Regions from separate parts of the Curtobacterium sp. LFS079 genome, predicted to be linked through region 1. Evidence: riboswitches for the same ligand, from Rfam matches in the RefSeq annotation. Region 1 holds a riboswitch; the other holds the start of a gene.
The links. Region 1 has a riboswitch for thiamine pyrophosphate ahead of ACNQPB_RS13185 (ECF transporter S component). Riboswitches for the same ligand answer to the same signal wherever they lie in the genome.
Positions count from the first base shown of each region.

Region 2: linked by a shared signal. The riboswitch ahead of ACNQPB_RS16600 (FAD-dependent oxidoreductase) and the one ahead of ACNQPB_RS13185 (ECF transporter S component) in region 1 are both predicted to bind thiamine pyrophosphate.

Region 1 covers NZ_JBFPFO010000007.1:83,478-88,975, reverse strand. Annotated here, with positions in the region: gene ACNQPB_RS13215 (carbohydrate ABC transporter permease) at 1-807, shown strand, start outside; gene ACNQPB_RS13210 (glycoside hydrolase family 1 protein) at 839-2,029, shown strand; gene ACNQPB_RS13205 (hypothetical protein) at 2,062-2,232, opposite strand; gene ACNQPB_RS13200 (hypothetical protein) at 2,247-2,435, shown strand; gene ACNQPB_RS13195 (DUF4235 domain-containing protein) at 2,518-2,778, opposite strand; gene ACNQPB_RS13190 (NUDIX hydrolase) at 2,826-3,554, opposite strand; TPP riboswitch at 3,796-3,929, shown strand; gene ACNQPB_RS13185 (ECF transporter S component) at 3,992-4,618, shown strand; gene ACNQPB_RS13180 (ABC transporter ATP-binding protein) at 4,618-5,498, shown strand, end outside.
Region 2 covers NZ_JBFPFO010000012.1:18,593-24,090, forward strand. Annotated here, with positions in the region: gene ACNQPB_RS16590 (RNB domain-containing ribonuclease) at 1-925, opposite strand, end outside; gene thiE (thiamine phosphate synthase) at 1,203-1,886, opposite strand; TPP riboswitch at 1,914-2,032, shown strand; gene ACNQPB_RS16600 (FAD-dependent oxidoreductase) at 2,023-3,297, shown strand; gene thiS (sulfur carrier protein ThiS) at 3,294-3,530, shown strand; gene ACNQPB_RS16610 (thiazole synthase) at 3,534-4,331, shown strand; gene ACNQPB_RS16615 (4a-hydroxytetrahydrobiopterin dehydratase) at 4,353-4,694, shown strand; gene ACNQPB_RS16620 (hypothetical protein) at 4,752-5,054, opposite strand; gene ACNQPB_RS16625 (DUF3107 domain-containing protein) at 5,088-5,312, opposite strand; gene ACNQPB_RS16630 (TetR/AcrR family transcriptional regulator) at 5,364-5,498, opposite strand, start outside.

The DNA of each region.
Region 1 (5,498 bases):
TCACGCCTGGCCGTTCATGCTGTGCTCATGATCTGCCTGGCGGCGACCTTGCTGCCCTTGCTGTGGATGGTCCTGAGTTCATTCAAGAGCCAGGGAGAGATCCTCTCGGATCCCACGGCGTGGCTACCCGTCCACTTCACCCTCGAGAACTACGAGCAGTGGTTCGGGTCGCTGAACATTGGGCAGTACTTCACGAACACGCTCGTCGTTGCCGGCGTCACGGTTGCCGGCAACCTGGTCTTCTGTTCGATGGCCGGATACGCGTTGGCGAAGATGGAATTCAGGGGCCGCCGCCTCGTGTTCACCCTCGTGCTCATCACCCTGATGATCCCAGGGGTCGTGACGTTCATCCCGATGTTCGTCACCGTGAGCAAACTCGGCCTGCTCAACACCTATGCCTCGCTGTTCCTCCCCTTCCTCGCCTCTCCGGTCGGGGTATTCCTCATGCGCCAGTTCATCGCCGGGATCCCCGATTCCCTCATCGACGCGGCCCGCCTCGACGGTGCTGGTGAAGCACGCATTTTCACCAGCATCATCATGCCCCTCTGCCGGGCGCCCTTGGCGACCCTCGCCATCCTGACGTTCCTGTCCTCATGGAATAACTTCCTCTGGCCCCTCGTCGCGGCCCAGGGCCAGAGCACTTACACCCTCCCGATCGCCCTCTCGCTCTTCTCGGTCGGACAGAACGCAACGAACTACGGCCTCCTGCTGGCCGGAGCGACGCTCGTCATCTTGCCCGTCGTCGTCGTCTTCGTCGCCCTGCAGCGCTACTTCACCCAAAGCCTCGTAAGCACCGGCATCAAATAACCCATTACGCCAATCAACAGAAGGACCACGCGTGAACCTGTCCACAGTGACCGAGCCGACCTTTCCGCCCAACTTCCACTGGGGAGCCGCTACCGCCGCGCACCAGATCGAAGGCAACAACATCAACACCGACTGGTGGGTGCGGGAACACGCCGCCGAAACCGAGCTGAAGGAGCCCAGCGGTGACGCCGCAAACAGCTTCGACCGCTACCCCGAGGACATCGCCTTGCTCGCCTCGCTCGGCTTCAACGCTTACCGCTTCAGCATCGAATGGGCCCGCATCGAACCCGAGCAGGGATTCGTTTCCCGCGCCATGCTCCAGCATTACCGGCGGATGATCGACGCGACGCTCGACGCGGGCCTGAAGCCCATGGTGACCCTGCACCACTTCACCAATCCCCGCTGGTTTGCCCAGCGTGGCGGCTGGAGCGAGCCTGACGCTGCCGAGCTCTTCGCACGCTACACCGAAACAGTTCTCCCGCTGCTGGAGGACGTCCCCTGGGTCTGTACCCTTAACGAGCCCAACGGGATGGCGATGATCCGCACGGAGGTGGGTGCCGAGACGGGGACGCCTTCCGCCATCTATTCACCTGATGCCCGGATCACCCAGGTCCTCATCGACGCACACCGACGCTCCCGCGAGGTGCTTAGCCAACTCCCTGACCTTAAGACGGGATGGACGGTCGCCGGCCAAGCCTTCCACGCAGCCCCGGGCTGCGAGGAGGAGATGGCCGCCTACCGGTACCCCCGGGAGGACATCTTCCTCGAGGCGGCACGCGGGGACGACTTCATCGGCGTCCAGGCTTACTTGCGCACCTTCGTCGGCAAAGACGGCGCCCTGCCCGTCCCCGACGGGGCCGAAACCACCCTGATGGGCTGGGAGTACTTCCCGCGAGCCCTCGAGATCTGCGTCCGCCACGCGTGGGAACTCACCGGGCATACTCCGATCTTCGTCACCGAGAACGGGATCGCAACCGACAACGACGCCCGCCGGATCGACTACACCCACGACGCCCTCCAAGGCCTGCACCGCGCCATGTCCGACGGAATCGACGTCCTCGGCTACCTCCACTGGTCAGCCCTCGACAACTACGAATGGGGATCGTACACACCCACATTCGGACTCATCGGCTGGGACAAAGAGACCTTCGAACGGACCCCGAAGCCCAGCGCATCCTGGCTCGGCCGCATCGCGAAGACCGGAGTCCTCCGGCGCGGTTGAGGACCTCCAACCGTCCCCGGGACGTCGCCGAGCTACGACCGTTGCCAGTCGGCGGCGTCCCGGGGACTCGCATTCGCCATCACAACTTCACTGTCAACCACGGACGCCGCGCCCGCCGGCACGGCGCCCGGGGCGACCTTACCAACCCCGCCGCGCGGGCCGTCGTCGAGGCCACCGCTGCCCATCTCGTCCGGGAATCTCACTTATCGCCGACGCCTTGAATCCGGCCACCGTGCTGCTGGGTGGAGGGCTCGGCACAGACCCTCGGTTCCTGGCGATCGCCCAAGGCGCCTTCGAAGCCATCGAATTCACCCCGCCGCGCTTCCGCCCAACGCTGCGGGCCGCTTTCCTGGGCCCGCTCGCCGCCTCCATCGGCGCCGCCGATCTGGCCCAGAACCCGGTCTAAGACTGCGAATCGAGCTTGTTCAGCCCGCGGTGCAATCTACGTGAATCGCCCGGCGTGCCAGAGCGCCACCCGTGGGAACTACCTAGGTAATGTCCGGGGTCTTGGCGAAACGGGTGATGGCGCGCTGCGTGGCGCGGCTGGTCAGCACCTGGATGATGGCAGTGACCGAAGAGGAGACCAGTGCGAAGGCAAGGGCTGAACGCAGGCTGGTTTCCATGTCGTCGTGGCCCTTGGGCGGTTTGTTTCCGGTGGTCTTTTCCCACACGCCGTTGACCAGCTTGGTGGCCACGAATCCTGCGCCCATGCCGATGCCGGCGCCAAGCAGTTTGAAAAAGATGTTCATTCCGGGGCTCCTTGCGGGAGGAAACAGGACCGAACCCCAGCCTAACCCTATTCGGCTGCCGGGGACTGGCGGCGGCGCTCGAAGAAGGCCTTGAGCGCACCCGGTTCCGGGCGAACCGGAGTGATGTCCCGTTCTACGGCGAGGCAGGCTTCCGTGCTGCCGAGCCGGAGCAGTTCCTCCAACAGCACCAGGGTGGGTGGCATCAGCTTGAGGGCGCCCGCGGCCTCGCCGCCAAGGATTCCGCGCACCGGCATCCACAATGACTGCCAGGCCTCGGTGGTCTGGTGCCGGGCCTCGTCCTCCGGCCCGGGTGCAGCCAGGTAGAAGTAGGTGTCGAAGCGCTTAGGCTGGTCCGCCGGGGTGACCCAGTTGGCCCACGGCCGCATCAGGCTTGCGTCCAGCTGCAGTCCCGCCTCTTCCTGGACTTCGCGCAGCGCCGCGGCAAGGACCCGGCCCGCGTTGTGCTCTGCCGTGCCGGGGTCTGCGGCCGCGATGCTGCAGCGGCGCCACACCTGCGCGTGCTGCCGTACGAGCCCGTCCGCGAACTTCCAGCCGCTGCCGTCGACGGCGTCCACCCGGCCGCCGGGGAACACCACCATTCCGGCCGCGAAATCCATGGTGGACACCCGGTGCTGGACGAAGACTTCCGGGCCGTCGGCGCCGTCCCGCAGCAGGATCACGCTCGCCGCCAGCCGCGGCTCGGGCGCGGTGCCGGGCGCTGTACCTGACGCGGTGCCGGGCGCCCCGGTGTTCCCGGGCGAATTGTCTTCCGCCATGGACGCTCCCTGCTCTCCTCGTGACGATTCTGCTGGATCACACCTGCAGTCACTCCACCGTACCCGCACCATTGCAGGCCACGGTGCGGTCAAGCCTCGGTTATCCAGCAGGGTGATCCAGCAGAATGTGCAAGGCCCAGGCACCCCCGCGCCAATGTGACCGTCCGCCCTGCCCCGAAAACGCCCGGAAGGGGCCCGGTAAAGGCCCGGGTGTAAACTGGAGCACGCCCAAAAGGGCAATTGATAACGACAGGGGAGCGCCGCCGTCGGGCTGCAGCAGCAGAACGAAGGAAGGGCGCTGAGAGTGCGGAACACCGCAGACCCTCGAACCTGATCCGGTTAGTACCGGCGCAAGGGAGTCGAGTTCTCAGAGTGACCGGTGGCCGGGAAACAAGGGCCGGGCGACACTTTCCCCTCCTGTTCCTCAGGAGGACACAATGACTGGTATTTCTTCGACGCCGGCTTCCAGTAAGACCGGCTACACCTGGCGCGTGGTGGACATCGTGGTGGCGGCACTGATCGCCGTCGCGGGCGGCGTGATCTTCTGGGCCTGGGACCAGGGCGCCAACCTGCTCGCCCCGGTCTTCGTCTACCCGCCTTCCAGCGGCCTCTACGCCGGCGGCTGGATGATTCCGGCCGTGCTTGGCATGCTCATCATCCGCAAGCCGGGCGCGGCGCTCTTCTGCGAAACCGTTGCCGCCACCGGCGAGCTGATCATGGGCTCGCAGTACGGCACCACCGTGCTGATCTCCGGCGTGCTCCAGGGCCTCGGCGCCGAGCTGGTGTTCGCGGCACTCATATACAAGAAGTTCAACCTGCCCGCATCGCTGCTGGCGGGTGCTGGCGCAGGCTTGTTCTGCGGCCTGAACGACTCCTTCATGCCGTGGGGCTGGAACATCGCGTACGAGGCCGGCGACAAGCTCGCCTACATCGTGTTCTGCGCGATCTCCGGTGCCGTGATCGCGGGCGGCCTCTCCTGGATCGCCACCCGCGGCCTGGCCAAGACCGGTGTGCTCAGCTCCTTCGCGTCCCGGAAGGCCGCCACGGAGCCCGTCTTCTCCTGATGCCGTCCAGTGAAGCCGGCGTCCGCGCCGCTGCCGTTTCCGCACGCGGCTGGGGCTGGCGGCACGCCGGCCGCACCGCCCAGGCCGTCCATGGCCTTGACCTGGACATCGCACCGGGTGAGCGGGTGCTGCTGCTGGGCCCGTCGGGCGCCGGCAAGTCCACGCTGCTCCACGCCCTTGCGGGGGTACTGGGCGGCGAGGACGACGCCGACGAAACCGGCTCGCTGCTGATCGACGGCGCCCGGCCGCAGGACAGCCGCGGCCGGGCCGGACTCATGCAGCAGGACCCGGAGACCCAGGTGGTCCTCTCGCGCCTCGGTGACGACGTCGCCTTCGGCGCCGAGAACCTGGCCGTGCCGCCCGGCGACATCTGGGCGCGCGTGCACGAGGCACTCGACGACGTCGGGCTGGCCGGCTTCGCGATCGACCACCCGACGTCGGCCCTCTCCGGAGGGCAGAAGCAGCGCCTGGCGCTCGCCGGCATCCTGGCGATGCGCCCCGGGCTGATCCTGCTGGACGAACCGACGGCGAACCTGGACCCGGCCGGGGTACTGGAGGTGCGGGACGCCGTCGGGCGCTGCTTGAACAAGACCGGTGCCACGCTGGTGGTGGTGGAGCACCGGGTGTCCGTGTGGAAGGATCTGGTGGACCGGATCGTGGTGCTGCAGCCCGGAAGCTCCTCCGAGCCCGCGGTGCTGCTGGACGGCCCGCCGGACGCCGTGCTGGAACAGGCCCGCGACATGCTGGCCGCCGCCGGCGTCTGGGTCCCGGGGTATGTGCCGGCCACCCGGGCACGGACGGAAAAAGGGGCACACGGGGACGCCGGCGGGCTCCTCCTCAGCGCGGAGGACCTTGCTGTTTCCCGGGAGCGCCCGCGCCG
Region 2 (5,498 bases), on a different contig from region 1:
TGGCGTCCAGGGTGCGGAGGTATTCGCCGTAGCTGATGCCCCCGGCGCCGTCCTTCCACGGTTTGCCAAGTGCCGCCGTCTGGCGCTTGAAATGCAGCAGGGAGCGTTCGTCCGGAGACGGCATGGTGCGCAGGATTCCCACTTTGCCGTCCAGCATCAGCTCCGCGGCCGCCATGCCGGTCATCAGTGAAATCTGGGCGTTCCAGTCCTCCACCGGCAGCGGCGGCGCGGCCACGATGCGGTAACCGCCCATCGGCAGGGGCGCGATCTCCTGCTCCGGCATGTTCAGGCTGGCGCCTCCGCGGCGGCGTTCCAGTTCCACGCGCTTCAGGCCGACCTCCTTGAGCAACTGCAGGACGGGCGCAGCGGTGCCGGCATCGATCTCGGCCTGGACATCGTGGTAGTTGAGCTTCGCCCGGCTGCGGACACTGGCCCGCCGGACCAGCGCGGACTGGACCTCCGCCGCGGCATCCAGGGCGAACTCCCACACAAACGCTCCGCAGCGCTGCCCGGCCAGCAGGCTGCCGGCCTGCTCACTGATCACCTCGGGGTGCAGCGGGATCCGCCCGTCCGGAGCGTAGAAGGTCTGGCCGCGGTGCCGCGTCTCCTCGTCCAGGGCGCCGCCGGGGGACACGAAGGAGGGAACGTCGGTAATGGCGTAGAAGACCTTGTAGCCCTCCCCGGAGCGTTCGATGTGCAGTGCCTGGTCCAGGTCGGTGGAGCCGGCAGGATCGATGGTCACGAAGGGAATGTGGTCGAGGTCGAGCGGAGGCAGGGTGTGCCGGGCCACCGCCTCCTTTGCCTCGGCGATAGCGTCATGCGGATAGTCCCCGGGCAGTTCGAGTTCCGTCCTCAGGGCAGCCAGTGCCTCCGCCAGCTGGTTCGACGTTTCACTGACATTCGGGGTTATCCGGTGATGTGACACGAAAGTCAGGGTAACCGATCCGAATAGGGCTGGAAACGACGCCGGGCGACCTAGCATTGCGTCCCGCGTCAATGGGGAGCAGAGGCTGTTTCCTGGTGGTGCCAGTGCGTCTAGTGTGGCGGGTGGGGGATAGAACCAGGAGTCCAAGCCCGAAGGCGCCCGCTACGGTGCCTGAGCTCGTCCGCTGAAACAACGACGGCGGCCGTCGCCCGAGGTGCCAAAAGCACCCGGGGCGGCGGCCGCCGTCGTCATTCAACGGATTGTGACTGCAGGCCCCTCACGTGTCCGGCAGGGCTGCGAGCAGTGACTTGGCGGCCGCCGTCGGGTCGCTTGCTTCGGTGATCGCCCGCACCACTACGATCCGGCCGGCACCGGCCTGCACCACCTGCTCAACATTGCTGTGGTCAATGCCGCCGATCGCGAACCACGGCAGCTGCACCCCGCCCACGCGTTCCTCGTCCGCGGCACGTACCGCACTCGCGGCGTACTTGACCAGATCCAGCCCGACGGCGTCCCGGCCCGGCTTGGTCGGCGTCGCCCAGACCGGGCCAACGCAGAAGTAGTCCAGGCCGCTGCGGCCCGGGGACGCGGCGATCGCGGCGTCAACCTGTTCCGGCGTGTGGGTCGACAGGCCGATCACGGTGGGATCATGCAGCAGCTTCCTCGCCGCGCGCAGCGGCAGGTCCTTCTGGCCGATATGGAACACGGGAGCCCCGGAAAGGGACGCGATGTCCGCCCGGTCGTTGACGGCCCAGAGCCGGCCGTGGCGCTGGGCCACCGCGTGCAGGACCTCCAGGAGTTCAAGCTCCTCGGCTGCTTCGATCGTCTTGTCGCGGAGCTGGATGATGTCCACTCCGCCTTCGAACGCGGCGTCGACGAATTGCTCGAAATCGCCCTGCTTCTTCCGGGCATCGGTGCACAGGTAGAGGCGGGCAGTGGTGTGCAGAACATGCTGGGTCATGGAAACCAGAGTAGTTCCCCTAAACTGGGCTGGTACTGCGGGAGCCGCGACCGTCGTAATGAGACCGTCCGGCTGAGAGGGCTTCAGCGCCGACCGCTTGACCTGATCCGGTTAATGCCGGCGTAGGGAAGGGCCCATGGACACACTTCACCCGGCACCCCGGAATCCTGCCATCACTGCCGACGTCGCGGTCATCGGCGCGGGCATCATCGGCCTCGGCATCGCCCATGAAGCCCGCCGCTCGGGGCGCTCCGTTGTGGTCATCGACCCCGCGCCCGCGACCGGCGCCACCTTTGCCGCGGCAGGCATGCTGGCACCGGTGAGCGAGCTGCACTACCAGGAGGAAGACCTCCTTGAGCTGATGCTTGCCTCCTCGCAGCTGTGGCCCGCATTTGTGCGCGGACTGCCCTCCGATGCGGCCGGTACCGGATACCGCACGACGCCGACCCTCGCCGTCGGTGCGGACGCCGCTGACCGCCGGGCGTTCGCCGACCTGCGGGACGTCCAACTGGGCCTCGGCCTGGAGATCCAGGCCTTGCCGCTGCGTGAAGCCCGCGAACGCGAACCCCTGCTCAGCCCGCAGATTTCCTGCGCTTTCGACATCCCAGGGGACCACCAGGTGGACCCGCGCAGGCTTGCCGCGGCCATCCTCGAAAGCCTGGCCCGGCACTCACCGGGAGACCGCAGCTGGGTCGACGCGGCGGGGTTCGACGGCCTCGTGGACGGTTTCCTGCTCAACACTGCGGCGTCAGGGCTCCTGTGGGAGGACGGCGACGTGGCCGGGGTGCTCCTGGCTGACGGCACCCGGGTCCTGGCCACGGAAACCGTGGTCGCCAACGGCCTGGCCGCCTCCGCGCTGGAAGGCCTGCCGGACGGACTCGCCCTGCCCCTGCGGCCGGTGTACGGAGACATCCTGCGCCTCCGGGTGCCAGGGCATCTGCAGCCACTGCTCACGGCCACGGTCCGTGGCCTGGTCCGCGGCGTGCCCGTATACATCGTCCCGCGCGAAGACGGCACCGTGGTGATCGGGGCAAGCCAGCGCGAGGACGGGCCCAGCTCCGCCATCGCTGTGTCGGCCGGCGGGGTGTACCAGCTGCTCCGCGACGCCCAGGTGCTGCTGCCCGCCGTCGCCGAGCTGGAACTGCTCGAATGCACCGCCCGCGCCCGGCCCGGGACCCCGGACAACGCGCCGCTGCTGGGACGGGTTGGCGGTCCGCATGGCGGCCCGGTGCCCGGCCTGATCGTCGCCACCGGGTTCTTCCGCCACGGCGTCCTGCTCACCCCGGCTGCCGCTGCCATCTGCGTGGGCCTCATGGACAACCGCAGTGACGAACGCTGGAGCAAGTTCGCCCCCGACCGTTTCTCCCACCCGCTCCACACCGCACCATCCGCCATCAAGGACCACGCATGAACATCAAACTCAACGGGGACCACCGTTCCATCGGCGACGGCGCCTCGGTCACAACCCTCGTCACGGAACTGACCGGCCGCGCACTTGACACCAGCGGCCAGGCCACGGACGGACGCAAGATCGGCGTCGCCGTCGCCCGCAACGCCGAAGTGGTGCCGCGCAGCCAGTGGGCTGCGACGGCGCTCGCAGAGGGCGACGAACTCGAAATCGTCACCGCGGTACAGGGAGGCTGAACCATGTCCACCACAAGCATCCAGACACAGAACGATCCCCTGGTGATCGACGGCGTCGGGTTTGGCTCCCGGCTCATCATGGGCACCGGCGGGGCACCGAGCCTGGACGGGCTGGGCGCGGCCCTGCTGGCCTCGGGCACGGAGCTGACCACCGTGGCCATGCGGCGGTATTCGCCCGCTGAAACGGGGTCCCTGTTCCAGCTGCTCCTGGACAATGGAATCCGCGTGCTGCCCAACACTGCCGGCTGTTTCACCGCCAAGGATGCCGTGCTGACCGCCGAACTGGCCCGGGAGGCCCTCGAAACCGACTGGGTGAAGCTGGAAGTCATCGCCGACGAACACACCCTGCTGCCGGACGCGGTCGAACTGGTCGATGCCACCGAGCAGCTGGTGAACCGCGGCTTCAAGGTTTTCGCCTACACGAACGACGACCCCGTGCTGGCCCTGCGCCTCGAGAACCTCGGCGCCACCGCGGTGATGCCCCTCGGTTCGCCGATCGGCACCGGCCTGGGCATCCTGAACCCGCACAATATCGAGCTCATCGTTTCCCGCGCATCCGTGCCGGTGGTGCTTGACGCGGGCATCGGTACGGCATCCGACGCCGCCCTGGCCATGGAGCTCGGCTGCGATGCCGTGCTGCTGGCCACCGCGGTCACCCGGGCCCGGAACCCTGTGCAGATGGGGGAGGCCTTCAAACACGCGGTGGTGGCCGGTAGGCTGGCGAAACAGGCCGGCCGCATCCCGCGCCGCGAGCATGCACTTGCTTCCTCGGCAATGGAAGGCCGCGCCGAGTTCCTCTGACGGGTTCCGCAAAGGAGTGCCATGAGCGAAGCGAAGGACATCCTGAGCCAAGCCGGGATTGATGAGGCCCTGCCTGGCCTGCCGGACTGGGAGTACCGCTCTGGCGCTCTCGTGACGGTCTACAAGCTACCCACGTCCGCGGTAGCGCTGGAGTTGATCGCCGCCGTCGGGCAGATCGCCGAGGAACTGAACCACCACCCGGACCTGGACTGGCGATACAACCGGGTGTTCCTCCGCTTTACTTCCCACGACGCCGGTGCGCGGCTCACTGCGCGCGATGTCCTGGCCGCCCGGCGTTGCAGCGAAGCCGCGGCGTCTGCCGGGGCCACGGCACAGCCGGAGCGATTCCCGGCCGCCGGCTGACCCGTAACGCAGTGAGGCCACCAACCTTCCGGCTGGTGGCCTCCTGCTTTTTGTGCCTTAGAGCCGCAGGGCGGCTGTCAGCTTCGCTGTGTCACGTGCGGTGCGGATCCGTCCCAGATAGAGGACGACGGCGATGGCGGCCCCGGTGCCCAGCACCATGGGCAGCACCCAGGGAATCCAGGTAAGCCCGGGCTGGTAACCGAAGCCGAGCAGGATGAAGATGATCCAGCTCAGCATGCCGACGGCAAGTGCCACTCCGGCCGGGAGCGCGATGCCGTACTTGCTGTGGCGTTTGTCGTTCGCCCAGACAATGAAGCCCGCGGCAATGGTGACCAAGGCCACGATGACAAGTGAAAGCATGGTTACTCCCGGCTGGTGGTCCGCAGAATGGGTCTAGAGGGCTCCGAAGCCTACCCGGCGCACTTCCTCGGCGCCGATCTCCACGTAGCCCAGGACGCTGCCCGGGACGATGACCTGGCGGCCCTTTTCGTCGCTCAGGCGCAGGTCGGTGCCCTTGGAGATGGCTTCGGAGACGATCTTCGCGACGGCCTCGGCATCGAGCGCAGATTCCAGTACGATCTCACGGCCAACGTTCTGAATGCCGATCTTTACTTCCACAGCAAGGCCTCCCAGCCGGTAAAAGGGTTTACTCAGTTCTCTATTTCTAGCCTAGGACTCTTTGGGGAAGCGACTGATTCCGCGCCAAGCTAAACGGTAGATCAGCTCGCTGGCCACATCGAGGTCAAGGCCGCCGTCGGTCTCCAGCCAGTACCGGGCGCTGACCTGGGCCATTCCGGCCAGTCC